3 regions of the Paenibacillus apii genome follow, and region 2 is predicted to be linked to each of the others. Evidence: riboswitches for the same ligand, from Rfam matches in the RefSeq annotation. Region 2 holds a riboswitch; each other region holds the start of a gene.

Region 1 (5,369 bases), on a different contig from region 2:
CGTCTGCCGCAAAAATTACTTGTCAATTTGATCGGAACGTTTGTGCTTAGCTTTACTTACTATCATATTAACTACCAGAATCATCTCACTGAAGGCGGGTTTGTAGGCTTGTCGCTCCTCGGCAAGTATGTTCTGGGCCTGTCACCCTCTGTCACCGTGCTGCTGCTCGATGTGCCGGTTCTGCTGATCGCGCTGGCGCTCAAAGGAAAAGCTTTTGTCTGCCATACGTTTATTTCCGTTGGATCATTTACCGTATTTTATGGACTGATGGAGCGTTACTCTGGCATGACCCTTGATTTCCATGGCAACCTTGCGCTTGCGGCGCTGCTGTCCGGCCTGCTCACAGGGGTTGGCTCGGGACTGGTGCTGCGATGCGGAGGCGCTAGCGGCGGAGACGATATTTTATCTCTGCTGATCAGTGAATGGAAGGGAATCAAGGTAGGTACGGTATTTATCATGATGGATATTGCCGTGCTGCTGCTTTCGCTTTTCTACATGCCGCTCAGGGAAACCGTTTATACCGGTATGGCGGTGGTTGTGGCCGGGCAGGTGATCACATTCACGACCTCTCTCGGCAAGCCGAAACGCGGCAAGAAGCTTCGGGTTCAGCCTGGAGCGAGAGGCCGGCAGGAAGCGGCCGCAACGATTACGGGAAAATTGTAATTCATGAAGTCAGCCGAAACCGGCTGGCTTTTTTTACGTATAGAGATATTGTAAGGATGTAATACTGATGGCTGATAGTATCCGAAAAAAAGGAGGAGACAGCATGCTCAGGAAACTTATCGACAAACTCATTCACTCCGTCGGACACTCAAAATATGAAAGACACAGAGGATCGTCCGGCGGCTACCACAAACGGCCGCAGTACGGAAGATCGTCAAGCAGCAGACACAGCTACGGCAGCGGACGCGGGCACGGCTACTACAAGAACCGGTACGGAAGCTCCAGCTAATCGCCGGACTTGTTGTAAAAGATGCATTGCGTCAACGGCTTGCGCCGCCCTATATGAGGCGGCGCAAGCCGTTTCTGCTTTGGAGGGACAGCATCAAAGTTATGAATCCGAACCCGGGGCAGACGCTGACAAAGCCTGCTCTAATTCCCGGATGAACTCCCCGGAATCCTTATATGGATTTTCTCCCTCCAGAAGTCTTAGCAGGATCTGGCGCATTTCCGCCGAAAGCTCCAGCTCCTCTGACCAGCTGCGTTCTTCGCCTCCCGGTATCGGTGTGTAACCGGAATACAGCATAAAGAGCATAAGATGCCCGATATCGTGCAAATCGGAGGCAGTGACCGGAGGCATCCTCCTAGGCAGCCCGTCCTGATCCAGCCCATGCTCGCTGTCGTCTCCCGAACCGTCATCTCCGATACGGCGAGCCAGTCCAAAGTCGATTAAATATAGTTCCTCTCTCCGGAGAATGACATTTGGAATGCGAAGATCGAGGTGGACGAAGCCCCGCTCATGGACATGCTGCACCCGCTCCATCAATTTCAAGGCAAAGCGCAGCGTGTCCTGCTCTCCGAACAAGAGGCCCTGCTCGAAAATCAGCTGTTCCAGCGTAAACCCTTCAATATAATCGGTAACCAGCCACGCCGAGCCTTGTTCCTCAAAAAAATCCCGGAAAGCGGGGATGTAGGGATGCTCCAGCTGCCGCAAAATATCCCGCTCCCGCATCAGCATTTTCTTTCCGATATCCCGTTTGCTCGGCTTTGCCTGTTTGAGGGCGACCTGGCGGTTCTCCGCCGTGTCCAGGCAGCGGTATGCCAGTCCGTAGCTCCCCATGCCGATCCGGGACAGCACTTTGTACTGCTTACCGATCCAATCTCCCTCTTCCCGGGGATAATCCCTCCAGGCAGACAAAAAAGCACGCAGGCGTGCAAACAATGAACATCCTCCCAACGTATACCGCTATAATGTAATCTTTCTGTACATTATTACACATTTCCCTGGGTGTACTGCAAGTGCTCAAGGATGAGCCGAAATGCATGCGTTAGGTATTCTTTCCTGGAAATTGGGCTTGCAAGTTTCAGAAATTGCCGGTGATGTTTAAGCTACTTATAATAAAACTTTAAACATCTTTTTTAAGGAGGCGAAAGCTTGGATCTGCTCGCAATACTCAAAGCCGTTATTCTGGGTCTGGTGGAAGGCCTGACCGAATTTGCTCCGGTGTCCTCTACCGGTCACATGATTATTGTCGACGACATGTGGCTGAAATCCCAGGAATTTCTCGGAAAATACACGGCCAATACGTTCAAAGTCGTCATTCAGCTCGGCTCCATCCTCGCGGTCGTCGTCATCTTCAGAAATCGTTTCATCGATCTGCTGGGACTGAAACGCTTCAGCCGGGGGGCGCTTGAGCCGGTTCCGGACGGCCAACCGTCCCAAATCTCCGGGTCAGGCCGTCTAAAGCTAGGACAGGTATTGACGGGGCTGCTCCCTGCGGGTGTTACCGGCATGCTGTTCGAGGATTACATTGATGAGTACCTCTTCTCGACGTCAACCGTGCTGATCGGTCTTGTGATTGGTGCCATATTTATGATCTGCGCGGATTTGTTCGCACCGAAGCGTGTTAAGGTGCAGACCGTTGACCAGATTACATACGGGCAGGCGCTTGCAGTCGGTCTGATTCAGTGCTTCTCCCTGTGGCCCGGCTTCTCGCGTTCCGGCTCGACGATTTCGGGAGGCGTCCTTCTGGGCATGAGCCACCGCGCCGCCGCCGATTTCACCTTTATTATGGCGGTTCCGATCATGGCGGGCGCCAGCTTCATCTCTCTGCTCAAGAACTGGCAGTATTTTACGCTGGACGCGCTGCCGTTCTTTATTGCCGGATTTATCAGCGCCTTCGTGTTCGCGCTGCTGTCGATGCGGTTCTTCCTGAAGCTGATCAACCGGATCAAGCTGCTGCCGTTCGCCATCTACCGCATTGTGCTGGCAGCGATCGTCTATATTATTTTCTTTTAACCGGTTATCAGGTATTGCTATAACTGGAGCCTCCATCTTCTATTGCGGGCCGCAGGGTCTTGCCGTAACATAAATGGTGTACTCAATATTCAAGCAACAATTCACCTTAAATAACGGAAACAGGTGCTTACCGGACCGAAAAAGGCCGGAGGCTTAAAAGGGAAGCTCGGTGCAAAGCCGACGCGGTCCCGCCACTGTAACGGAAGAGTCTATCAGCATTTATGCCACTGTCAGCCCGGGCTTGACGGGAAGGCCGCTGACGACGATGACGCCGCAGCCAGGAGACCTGCCTGTTTCGACGCACTGCTGTACCTACGGGAGATAGGGAGGTGTAAGTTCGCAAACGTAATGAAATACGTAGGCGTCTTTCCCCCTGCGCTCCTGGGGTGAAGGACGCCTTTTTTGCAGGTTCAGAAGATAGAGGAGGAACGAAAGAGATGACAAGGAATGCCAAAACAAGCAATCTCGGATATCCGAGAATCGGAGCCAACCGGGAATGGAAAAAAGCGCTGGAAGCCTACTGGGCGGGAAAGATCAATGAAGAGCAGCTTCGGACGGAAATGGAGCAATTTCAGCTCAGCAATCTGCGCAAGCAGCAGGAAGCGGGGATCGACCTGATACCCGTTGGAGATTTCACATATTACGATCATGTGCTGGATACGGCGGTTATGTTCGGCATTGTGCCTCCGCGCTACCGGTATGAAGGCGGGCCTGCCGGACTGGATCTGTATTTTGCCATGGCTCGCGGGAACTCCCGGGCGGCGGCATGCGAAATGACGAAATGGTTCAATACGAATTATCATTACATCGTGCCGGAGATCGGCGATATTCAGCCTGTGCTGACGGAGAACAAACCACTGGCCGCGTACCGGTTCGCCAAATCGCAGGCGGGCATCGACGGCAAGCCTGTCGTCATCGGACTATATACGTTTCTGAAGCTTTCCAAAGGGTTTGCCCTTTCGGAAATCCGCAGCGTGGCGGAGCGGTTCCTGCCGGTCTATGTCCAGCTGCTGCAGGAACTGGAGCGGGAGGGCGCGGCATGGGTTCAAATCGACGAGCCGGCTGTCGTGACCGGACTTCAGGAAGAGGATATCGAACTGCTGGGCCATATCTACGGCGCCCTTCATGCCGCGGTTCCAGGTCTTCGCATCATGCTGCAGACATACTTTGAGTCGGTGCAGCCGCTTGAAGCCCTGCTAAAGCTGCCGGTGCAGGGGCTTGGTCTTGATTTTGTACACGACGGCGGAGCCAACCTCGAAGCGATCGAGCGTCTGGGCTGGCCGGAGGACAAGACGCTTGGAGCCGGTGTGATCGACGGGCGCGGTATTTGGCGCTGTGATCCGGAGGAGAAGCTGGCGCTGGCGGAAAGGCTGGAGCGGCTTGTGCCGGAAGGCAAGCTGATTCTGCAGCCGTCCAGCAGCCTGCTGCATGTGCCCGTGACGGTGCAGGGCGAGGAGCGGCTGAAGCCCGAGGTGCGGAATGCGCTGGCCTTCGCCGACGAGAAGCTGGCGGAGCTGGCACTGCTGAAACGCGCGCTGCTTGAAGGCAGGGAAGCGGCCGGTGCGCAGTGGGCCGGGGCGAAGGCAGCGCTGGATGCCTTCCGCAAGCTGCCGGAGCGAAACCGCTCGGATGTGGCGGAGCTTGAACGCGGCCTGGAGGAGCTGACGGACCGGCGGAACACGGTCTACGCCGAACGGGCCAAGCGCCAGCAGGACAAGTGGCGGCTGCCGCTGCTGCCGACAACGACGATCGGGAGCTTTCCGCAAACGCCGGAGGTCCGGCAGGCGCGGCTGAAATGGCGCAAGGGCGAGCTGAGCCCGGAACGCTATGATGAATTTATCCGGCAGCAGATCGCGGAATCCATCACGCTGCAGGAGAAGATCGGTCTGGACGTTCTGGTGCATGGCGAATTCGAACGCACCGATATGGTGGAGTTCTTCGGCGAGAAGCTGGACGGCTTCCTGTTCACCCGGAACGGCTGGGTGCAGTCCTACGGCTCCCGCTGCGTCAAGCCGCCGGTCATTTACGCCGACGTCGCCTTCACCGAGCCAATGACCGTCAAGGAAAGCGTCTATGCGCAATCTTTGACGAAGCTTCCGGTCAAGGGTATGCTCACCGGGCCGGTCACGATTCTGAACTGGTCGTTCGTCCGCGACGATCTGAGCCGGGAGCAGGTGGCCAATCAGATTGCGCTTGCGCTGCGGCAGGAGATACTGGCCCTGGAAAGCGCCGGCGTGGAAATGATTCAGGTAGACGAGCCGGCGGTGCGCGAAGGACTCCCGCTCAAGGAACAGGACCGCAGGCAATATCTCGAATGGGCGGTCAGAGCGTTCCGTATTTCCACAAGCCTTGTTCGGGATACGACGCAAATTCATACGCATATGTGCTATTGCGAATTTGGGGATATGAT
Region 2 (5,369 bases):
GCTTGTACCGCACAGGGCAAAAATCAAATCGTTTCCTCCTCAACATGCTCTTGATGTCATTCAGCGCGGCTACGTTCCCACATGATGATGGTCGTGGTCGTGATGATGGTGGTCGTGATCATGCCTATCGTCGAGATCGTGCCCATGATCATGGTGATGATCATGCCCATGGTCGTGATCGTGATCGTGGCCATGGTGATGATCGTGCCCGTGATCGTGGCCATGGTGATGATCGTGCCCGTGATCGTGGTCGTGATGATGGTGATGATGCTCATGACCGGCCGCCAACCGGTATTGGCACATATCACAGTTCATAAAGGCCTGCCCTTCCACCGCTTCGACAACCCGGTCAAGCAGCGCTTCCACCAGCTTCGGATGAAATCCGAAATACCCTGCAAGTTCAACATCGATGCCCGGGTGCTGTGCTGCAAACTTCGCTGTCATTTCCTCAATGCGCTTAATCAAAATTCCTGTAAACAGAAAGTAAGGAAGGACAAAGATTTTTTTCGCGCCGAGCCGTAAGACTCTTTCCAGGCCATCCTCAAAGGTAGGCTCCGTAACGCCAATAAAGCAGTTCTCCACCCATTTGACCGGAAGCTGCTCCCACAGAAGGCGGGTCATCTTAAAAAAATCGCCGTTGGCATCGCCGTCGCTGCTCCCCCGGCCAATCAGCAGAACCGCCGTTTCCGGTTCACGCAGTCCATGTTCTATAGGCAGCACCGGGCTGCCGGTCTTAAATCCGGCTGACGCCATACGGGAAGTGAGAATCTCCATCACCTTTTGATGCACACCAATCGGACGCCCGTAGACGAATTCCACGGCAGGATACAGCTTTTTGGCCCGGTCTATCTCAAAAGGGATATGAATTTTGGCATGACCCGCCGCGAACAGCATGACCGGAATTACGACAACCCGAGAAGCTCCCTGTTCAACACAGTTAGCTATTCCCCGGGCAATATCCGGCTGCACAAACTCCAAAAAGCAGGTCTCAATCTTATATTGAGGCGCTGCCAGGCGCACCGTATCGGCAAACTGCAGCAGCTCCTCGTTCCCTTCGGGGTCACGGCTTCCATGTCCCACCAATAATATCGCGTCCATCTTCTTCCTCCTCATGATCGTTAATCGCCACAGACCGCATCCGCCAAAGTAGCGGCAGCCTGTTCCTGATGTCTGAACCCGGCAACCGTCCCCACACGCTTAAAAAACTTATGAAATCTTTCACCCGGAAAAGCCTTATCGGTATATTCCCGGAAAATCCGTTCCACCGTATCTACAATTTGGTCCTCTGTAATCCCTTCGGCTGCTGGCTGCGCCGGATGGGCGTTCCGCCCGATCGTCTTGCCGCCCAGGAACAAGTCATACGCCCCTTTGCGGTATACAATGCCGATATCCTCCAGCACAGCCCCGTAACAGGCCATGCCGCAGCCGTTAAAGCCGATTTTCAATTCCTTGGGCGTTTTTAATCCGCCGATAACGCGATTCAGTTCTTCCGCAACGGGGATGGACCCGTCTTTCTCCAAATTGCAGAAATCGCAGGCTTTAATCTGCGCAACATCGCCAACCGGGAAGACGAGCAGCTTCGCCGCTTTCAGCTCCGCGACGACCCGCTCGGGATCGGCCCCGGGGATGCGCAGAATGATTTGGTGATGCGGGGTATACTCCATTTCCCCCTGTTCACCTGCGATTTCCGCAAGCAGCGTCATTTGATGAGCGGTGAATTTCTTGTTCGCTATGCCCGGCGCCACTCCCACCTCAAAAAGGGCGTTCGGATTTCCGGTGGCAGACGGGGCGGACGGGTTCGAGGCGACAGACGGGGCGGAACCCGCGTCGCCACCGGAGACGATACCTTTGGCCTCGAGAATTTGCAGCGCCTCCATCGCCGCTTTCAGCGGGCTGGACGAACTCGCGCTGCTGTAAGAGGCGGAAGCCGGGAAATCACGCTCGGCGGACTTAACTTCCCCGCTCTCTCCAGCCTGCTCCTTCGCACTCAGTGACCACGGCTCGGCTGCCACTTGCAGACGCTCGCTTGGCCTTAGTCTCTGCTCTTCCGAGTCCAGTGTATATTTCCGCTGGTAGCCTCTTGGCGTAATCATTAGGCCGTCATATACTACCGTCGAGGAATTACCGATAATAACCGTGGTGAGCATCCCTATTTCATGCTCCAGCATGTCCGCGAGCGTGGTAAGCACGACCTGCTGCCGGTCCCGGTAAGCGCTCTTCACGAGGCCCACCGGCGTGTCCGGAGAACGGTGCCCCAGCAAAATCCGCTGAGTCTCAGCAATCTGCCGCGTACGCCTTCCGCTTCGCGGATTGTACAGAGCGATTACAAAATCTGCCGCGGCGGCGGCTTCCACACGTTTGGCGATGGTGTCCCAGGGGGTTAAATGATCGCTCAGGCTGATCGTGCAGGCGTCATGCATGATAGGCGCCCCAAGGAGAGCGGCACAGGAGTTGATCGAGGATATTCCGGGAATAACCTCTACTTCAACTCCCTCCTCGGCATTCCATTTCTTTTCCATCAACACTTCATAAATCAGCCCGGCCATTCCGTATACACCGGCGTCGCCGCTGGAAATAACTGCAACCGTTCTTCCCATATACGCCTGCCGTACTGCTTCCTGAGCGCGGCTTACTTCTTCCGTCATGCCGGTTCTTACGATCTCCTGTGTGGTCAGCAGGCCCCGGATCAAATCCACATAGGTGTTGTAGCCAATAATGACTTCGCTTTCCTCGATTGCCCTGCGGGCACGATCCGTAATATGTTCAAAAGCGCCCGGGCCAAACCCGATCACCAGCAGTTTGCCTCTCTTCTCTTCCATTCGTGCTGCCTCCTCTGTATGAAACAACTATCCCCGTAACGCCAAGCTTTCCTTAGAAGAAGCCGAGTTCATAGACTCACTGAACCGCAAGGCCGAATTCATCTTCTTCGGGGGCCGGACTCGGGATGCCGAGATCTTCAAATGTGGCCATCTTCGCAACCAATCGGAGGGCCGATTCGATTACAGGCAGGACCAACGCTGCTCCTGTCCCTTCTCCAAGGCGCATGTCCAGATGCAGCAATGGCTTCAGCCCAAGCTCATCCAGAACGATCCGGTGCGCCGGTTCAACGGATAAATGGGAAGCGAATAAATAATCCCGACAGCGGGGCTCGATCCGGCAGGCAGCAAGCGCCGCGGCGCCTGTAATCACCCCGTCAATGACCACCGGAACCTTGCGGACCGCCGCTCCCAATATCACACCGGCCAGTCCAGCGATTTCGAGCCCTCCTACCTTAGCAAGCACGTCGACAGCATCACCCGGATTTGGCTGGTTGACCTGTATTGCTCGTTCGATTACCTTCGTTTTGGCGGCTAGCGCTTCGTCATCGATGCCGGTTCCTCTTCCGGTGATCCGTTCCGCTGGATGGTCAGTGAACACTGCCGTCATGGCGCTGCTTGGAGTCGTGTTGCCGATGCCCATTTCCCCTAAACCGATCACTTCGATTCCTTTATCAGCAAGCTCGTAAGCCATACTAATCCCGACATGGATCGCAGCAACCGCTTCTTCCTTGGTCATTGCCGGTCCTTTGGCCATATTAGCCGTTCCTTGGCGGACTTTCCGCCGAACCACGCCTTCCGGCAGGTCCGTCAGCACCGTTCCGATATCGACAACGTGAACCTCCGCTCCCGCTTGCTGTGCGAGCACATTAACAGCAGCGCTTTGGCGAATAAAATTCGCCATCATAAGGCCTGTAACTTCCTGAGGATAGGCGCTGACGCCTTCCTGGACGACCCCATGATCGCCGCACATCACGATAATCGCTTTTTTGTCCACACGGGGCTGCGCACTCCCAGTGATACCGGCAAGCCTTACAGCGATTTCCTCCAAACGGCCGAGACTTCCCAAGGGCTTGGTCAGGTTGTTGACTCGTCTTCTCATTTGATGCATCGATACAATATTGAGCCGTTCAATCTCATTTAGCACCTGCAATAATTTTTCCAAGAAAATCACAATCCTCTCTTTTATTTAGGAGTCTTATGTAACAGGAATTGAGAAACAAAAAAGCACTCCTACACACAAAAGAGCGTAGAAGTGCCGTTAATCGCCGCAATACAAGCGTTCTCCCCTCCCTATCCTCGTAGGTCAGTCGTGCTGTTGAAAAAAGGCAGGTCTCCTGACTTGTGGATCAGACGCAAAAACGAGATCATGATGACCAAGTTGCTTAAGCCTTCCCATTTGACACAGTGGCTTAAAGCTCGCTCTCCATTTACAGTGGCGGGACCGCGACGGATTTTCACCGTCTTCCCTTTTAAGAAACGCCGCAGCGTTTCACCTTTTCTCTCATATGCTGTTGTAGACAAATATGCTTAAAGTACGTCTATTATAACTTGAGATTTAAAGAGAAGTCTATAAGTCTGTTTTTCAGTGTATCCGTGAATTCGATTACAGTACCGTTCTCTACGATTTCTGCTTGTCCGGTAATCACCCGAATAATGCTGCCATGGGTTACTAGCAGTACATTTCTTCCCGCCGGAGCCTCCAGGTTGCAAATTCCTTCGCAAACCCGCCTTTGCATTGATTCCACAGCTTCAACCCCATAGATCGGAGAATGGATCAGCTCAGGATTGGCTATTTGGAATACATACCTGATTTTCTCCAGCGTCTTGCCTTCCAGTTCACCAAAGCAGCGTTCCGAGAATCGGCTGTCAACCTTAACAGAAAGTCCGTAGACGGATGCCAGAATATGGGCGGACTCATAGGCTCTTCGCAAAGGGCTCGAAATAACGGCATGAACATTCATCCGTTCTCGTAGCCATCTGGAAGCTTCCTGAATCTGGCCGATCCCGTGCTCATTCAGACCGATATCCTGTATCCCTTGTATTCTCCCCTGCTTGTTCCAATTGGTCTCGCCATGGCGCATCAGATAAAGAGGCATTTCTAATCTCGTCCTTCCAAGCCTGTAATATTGCGCTAAAGAGCAGCATACCTGGATGAGTTAGGCTGCTCATGGCAATATCTATTCAGGGGATCGGAAATACTTTGATTTCCATTATTTTTGCAGCAGTGATTCGATAACTGGCTCTAAGTCAACCGGTTCCGTCGTCGTTTCGAATCTAGCTTTTACATATCCGTTACGATCGATCAAAAATTTCGAGAAGTTCCACTTGATCCCGTCGCCGGCGTATATTTCCGGATGCTTTTCCTGCAGGAAATCCTGCATCCATTGGCCCTCCGAAGTCTGGGTATCGAAACCGTAAAATGGTGCTTGCTGTGTCAGATATTGAAATATAGGATGAGCAGATAGCCCTCTAACCTCTATTTTCTCAAACAACGGGAACGTCACTCCAAAGCTGCTCTCGCAAAATTCTTGTACTTCAGAGTTGCTCCCC
Region 3 (5,369 bases), on a different contig from region 2:
TGCTTCCCATTTGCTGCGGTCGACTACGGCATATTTGGTAAAATGGCTTACTTTGCCGGTAATCGTTCCCGTCGACAGATCCAGCACGGCCGGAACCGGAATCCATTGATTCGTCTTTTCATCCAGCCAGGCCAGCGCCAGATTTTGCGGGTTGCGCGTCCCTACGGGAATCTGGATGGACAAATCCGTAGGCTTGGCAAATTTCGTTCCGTTTGGTGTGAACTCGTACATGCCCGATACCAGCTCCGGCCGGGACGAAGGCTGCTCCTGCACGCCGATGGTAATCGCGATACCTTCCACCGCTCCCGCCGGAATTTGCAGCTGCACCTCGCCGGCCGCATCCTTCAAGGCAGCTCCCGCCGATGTAGCCAGCTGCGCAAAGGCTACACTGTTCGCAGTCAGCGTCTTGGCGAGCTCGGCGGACTTCTCAGAAGTCATCGGCGTGCCGCTGACCGCTGTTGTCGCGCCAACCTGATTCAGCGGCAGCGTATTGGCGGAAGTGATCGACACACCCGAAGCTGCCGGATCTTTTGTACCCGAAGGGCCGCCTGAAGATGTTTCCGTCAAAGAGGTCACATACTTCCACAGCACATCGTCTCCGTCCTTCAACACATACTTATCGGCGCTGAAAGGCGGTTCGTTTCCGTTGACGAAATACTTCCAGCCGCTCTCGCCGCCCCGGTCAAATTCGGCCAGACCGTCGATCAAATAGACATATTCGCTTCCCGAAATTGGCCGCGATTTAACTTTGCTGCCCAGTGCGCGGACAAGAAGACTGTACGGACTGTCCCCGGCGCTAAGCTCAACGGAGGTGCTTGGCAGAATCGTTCCTTTTACGCTGTCGCCGACAACGGAAAGGGTTGCCTTGGAAACTACTGGAGGCGCGGTAATGGCTGCCGGCTGTGTATACCGTACCACACTTGGCGCTGCGCCCGCCTGATAACCGGTCACTTCGATTGTATAGCTGCCGGCGGACAGGCCGCCGAAGGAAGCGACACCCTGTTCATTCGTTATTGCCGTCTGTCCTCCGATGCTTACCTTCACACCAGAAGCTGGTGAAGTGACAGGATCGGAGTTGAAAGTATTATTATTCCATACCCACCCAACCTGAGTGACTTTAACCGTAAAAGCCTGCCCCGGCTGCGGCTGCGAAGGCGACAGCTCCACAGTGCGGACAACCTGGGTAGAGAAGCCTCCATAATAGACCAGCACCTTATCCGAAGCCTGAAGCTCAAAGTCGCCTAATCCGACGCTCGGATTAATCCATTCGCCCCCGCGTTGAACGACAAATGACCACCAGTTGTTCATGTCGCCGGTGATTCCGCCGATACCGCTGATAAAGCTTCCAAATGAAGATTGCGTGATATCGAGCGCGGTATGATTCGCATCGGCCAGTCTTTGAAGAGCCTCAAGCGCTACCGATCCGTTTATGGAGCCTTCCATAATCGTTCCCTGCGGTCCTTCTACTGCCAAAGACACCGGCACTTCCTTCGGCAGAACCGTAACCGTCCCGGTGTAGCGCACAACTGTCGGCGCGGCATTGTCCTGGTAGCCGGTAATTTGGAGCGCCTGTGTTCCGGGCGTCAGATCCGTTCCGAATGAGGCGACTCCCTGATCGTTCGTAGCGGCTGTTTTGCCGCCGATGGAGACGGTAACTCCGGCAGCCGCCGCGACTATGGGATTTCCGTTAAAGTCCCAAGTTTTTTTATGAACCGTTACCTCAAGAGCTTTACCTTCCTTCGGTGTAACCGGCGACAACGATACGGAATCGACCAACTGGGTGACGCCGAAATCGCCGTAATAAACGTAGAGTCGATCTCCGTCCTGGAGCGCAAATTGGTCAATGGCGCTGTAACCGCTGACCCATTGCCCGCCGCGCTGAACGATATACATCCAGCCGTCATAGCCGCCGTATTTCTTCTGCTGGATACCGGCTATTTCGCTGATATAAGTGCCGTATTGGCTTGATGTGCTGACAACCGCAATTCCCTTGGCTTCCGCCAGCTTGTTTAGCGCATCCAGTGCGCTGCTGCCGTATACACTGCCCTCGCCCAAGGACGCCGTCGGCCCTTCGATCGCTACGGACACCCGGACAAGCGGACGTGCCGCCGGAGGGTTCGCAATAAAATCATACAGATTGCTGTCGCCGCCGGCTGTGAACAGGTTGTACGCGGTCAGCGCCTGCAGCGCCTGCTCCGTGGCAAAAGCGTCGCTGCCGCCGGACAGCAGGTGGGCAAAGCCCCCGTCTGCCGTACGGAAGCTCATCAGACGGCTGATCAGATTGCTGCCGTTCTTGGTGAAATCTTGGCCGGCCGGATTGACACCGTACGCCGTCAGGCCGATAATGGCCTGTGAGACGCTCTCGCTGCTCTCTCCATAACCTCCGTGAGCCGTATTCTGCTGAGCGGACAGCCACTGCACCGCTCTTTGCCCGGCGGTAGCAACAGCCGGATCACTCTTGTAAGGAGCCAGGGCAACCAGAGCCATACCCGTAAGGTCGGGCTCGCTTAGGCCTCCGCTGGTAAGGGCAAAGCCCCCGTCACCGTTTTGTCTGGAAAGAATGTGTTGAACCAGCTTGTCGCGGGTCCAATTCGCATCGGACGGCACCGTATAGCTGCCGGAATCCAGCGCGATCAAGCCATAGACAGCGTTGTTCAGACTTTGTCCGGCGATGCCGCTGCTGCTGTAGATCGGCTCGATCAGATTATAACCTGCAATATTTGCAGGATCTTCTCCGACCGCTTTAGCCGCCAAAGCGTATCTGGCATAGTCGGTAACGGCGGAAAAGACTCCTTTCGCCTTCTCTACCTTTTGTTTAAGTGCGGCAGTGTAGGAATCCGGCACTTTGTAACCGGCTTGAGCCAAGCCGATCGCCTGCCATTCCGAGACTACCTCCTTCTTCAAAATGGACTCGGCCGCGGAATACACGGCATCGGTTACGCCGATTGACGGCGAAGACGGGGTGGCCTCAGCCGCACCCGCTGCTGCTCCAGCATCTGCAGTCCCCGCCCCCTGGGAATCCGCCGCCTCGGCAAGCGCATGCCCCGCCGGTGCAAAGGAAACGCCCAGCAAGGAAAAAATCATCAATAATGCCATTCCCAGCGCCAGAATTCTGGAAGAAATCCTGCTCATTCTTCAACCTCTTTCTCTCTTGAGTATTATGGGAGTCTTCCGAAACCATAAAAAAAGACCGCCCCGGAGGGACGGTCTTTCGGAAAAACGAGCCGGGAATCCATGCTGTATAAGCCACTCCCGGCATCGGCCGCGCGCAAATGCCAGATGCCCTCACCCCCCGAAGGACACTGAACCTTGGCTGAAAAAAGGCAGGTCTCCTGGCTTATGCCTCATCGCCTCCCCTCTGGCCTTCCCGTTCGCCTTGAACAGTGGCTTGATTCAGAGGAGCGCTCCGCATATACAGTGGCGGGACCGCGCCGGATTCCAACCGGCTTCCCTATTAAGCGGGCGTGTGATGCCCGCACCTTTTTCAGACGTTATTCGATTTTGACAACCTTTATCATATCGGTTATCACAGGGGTTGTCCATACATGAAAGGCCATTAAGCCATGAAATTGAACGCGTCAATTCTCCGCTATTCCGCCGGAGAACTCGCGCTTGCCGAAGGGGATGGAGCCGCCTGCGGAGCTTCCATCAGGACCAGCGTGTAGTCTTCGGCTTTCACCGTGCTGCCGGCCGTCAGCTTAGGGGCGGAAACGAGCGTTACCTTCACCTGGTTAGGTGCGACAGCGGAAGATCCTCCGCTCCCGCCGGATGAACCCGGTGCCTTGGAGCCCGCAATGCTTGACCCGGCGGCTGGCTCTCCCGACGGCGACGGCGAGCTTGCTGGAACGGTCCCGCCGATAGCCGCCGACGGGCCGGCCGAGGCCGAGAGCGAATCCCCGGCGGCCTTGCTCTCATCGGCGGACGCCGTGTCGGCCTGGCCTTGGCCGCTGCCGGCGTTCCCGGCCGTTCCTCCGCTTCCGGCCGCCGTTCCCGAACCGGCAGTGCCGGCGGAACCCGCTGCTGCCCCGGCATTCGAAGGGCTCGCCGATCCCGGCAGCCCGCAGCCATGGACCAGGCTGTCCACTTTATATACTTCAGCCTGGCCGGTCCCGGCATCCACCTCAATCTCCGCCGGATTAAATTCGCGGCAGGCGTCCGGGGAGGCGAAGGCGAACAGCAGCGAGCCCCCGCCCCCGCCGCGCTCAAGATAGGCGGCGGCTTCGAGATAGCCCGCGCCAGCCGCAGACTGCGTGGGCGAAGGCTGCGGCGAGGCGGCCGGAGCCGCTTCGTCTCCGCCGCCCTTCAATAGGCGGGCCGCAAGGGCGCCTGCAACCAGCAGAACGATAACGGCCGCGCCGAAGATCATCAGCTGAAACCGGCGCCGGCGCACCCACTGCGCCAGCGGCGAGGCCGCCTGCGCCCGGGCCTCTCCATATACGTTTTGCAGCGCGGGTCCCGCCGGGGCCATATACGTTTTTCGGAATTCGCGGCTCTTGAACGCTTCGCGGTCATGGCTGGCGAAATACTTCAAAATCGCCCGCCGGTAGCCCGGCTGGAACTTCCTTGAGGAAATGGCGAACAGCGGATTATCCTGCGACCAGGCCAGAAAACGGTAGACCTCTTCCTTGCCGCCTTCCCCCTTCCTCCGGACATGCTCCAGCAGCGCATCATACTCGAGCGGCCCTCCCTCGCGGGTGCTGCTGTGGTAGAAGGCCAGCGGCAGGCGGGCGAAAGGCTCGGCTCCCGGGCTCTCTTTCAGCCAGCGCCGTCCCAGAAGCTGCACATCGTCCAGTTCCTGCGGAGACAGGCCGTCAAAAATATGCTCGTCCGGGTTCTCTTCCCCGAACCAGCGGTACGCCGTGCGCAGCACATTCGCCTTCCGCCTGCTGTGCAGGTCAAGCGGCGGGTCCCATTCGCCCATATCGAGGGCGTAGCGGACAAATGACAGCTCCAGCAGCTGCTCCTGCGTAATATCTTCAAGCGAGAGCCGCTCCAGCAAATACCGATCGGCCGCCGCAGCCAGCTCCTTCTGGAGCGCCAGCGCTTCGGGGCGGATGCCGGCTCTCCGACGGCGGTCCTTCTCCGCTTGTTCAATGCGGCTATGGATCGCTGCCACGGCTCCCACCGGATCGCGCTCCCGCTCCAGCTTCTCCGGCAAATAATCGAGCAGCGCGTCATGGACGGCCGGTTGACGCAGCGCTTCGGGCATGAACCGGTCCCAATGCCCTATCCACTCCAGCAGCCCCGCGGCGTTCGCGGCCGACGCCAGCCGGGATTCCACATAGGGCTGGAACAGCAGACGCGCAAAGACCGGGGTCGTCAGCAGCTTGCGGAAAAAGGCGGCAGCCAGCTCCCCGCCGCTCTCAACT

Evidence for each region. A riboswitch is a leader RNA that binds a small molecule or an ion and turns the genes downstream of it on or off. The one in region 2 is predicted to bind cobalamin.
Region 1: it holds a riboswitch for cobalamin, as region 2 does, so the genes downstream of both, metE (5-methyltetrahydropteroyltriglutamate--homocysteine S-methyltransferase) here and cobT (nicotinate-nucleotide--dimethylbenzimidazole phosphoribosyltransferase) in region 2, are expected to answer to the same signal.
Region 3: it holds a riboswitch for cobalamin, as region 2 does, so the genes downstream of both, G5B47_RS21235 (S-layer homology domain-containing protein) here and cobT (nicotinate-nucleotide--dimethylbenzimidazole phosphoribosyltransferase) in region 2, are expected to answer to the same signal.

The regions. Positions count from the first base shown of each region.
Region 1 covers NZ_JAAKGU010000001.1:906,538-911,906, reverse strand. Annotated here, with positions in the region: gene G5B47_RS04590 (YitT family protein) at 1-663, shown strand, start outside; gene G5B47_RS04585 (hypothetical protein) at 767-952, shown strand; gene G5B47_RS04580 (serine/threonine protein kinase) at 1,052-1,882, opposite strand; gene G5B47_RS04575 (undecaprenyl-diphosphate phosphatase) at 2,096-2,959, shown strand; cobalamin riboswitch at 3,064-3,267, shown strand; gene metE (5-methyltetrahydropteroyltriglutamate--homocysteine S-methyltransferase) at 3,397-5,369, shown strand, end outside.
Region 2 covers NZ_JAAKGU010000004.1:389,163-394,531, reverse strand. Annotated here, with positions in the region: gene cobK (precorrin-6A reductase) at 1-27, opposite strand, end outside; gene G5B47_RS12070 (sirohydrochlorin chelatase) at 70-1,098, opposite strand; gene cobJ (precorrin-3B C(17)-methyltransferase) at 1,119-2,819, opposite strand; gene cobT (nicotinate-nucleotide--dimethylbenzimidazole phosphoribosyltransferase) at 2,896-3,990, opposite strand; cobalamin riboswitch at 4,127-4,331, opposite strand; gene G5B47_RS12055 (histidine phosphatase family protein) at 4,361-4,915, opposite strand; gene G5B47_RS12050 (glutathione peroxidase) at 5,030-5,369, opposite strand, start outside.
Region 3 covers NZ_JAAKGU010000012.1:123,352-128,720, forward strand. Annotated here, with positions in the region: gene G5B47_RS21235 (S-layer homology domain-containing protein) at 1-3,132, opposite strand, end outside; cobalamin riboswitch at 3,306-3,498, opposite strand; gene G5B47_RS21240 (GAP1-N2 domain-containing protein) at 3,590-5,369, opposite strand, start outside.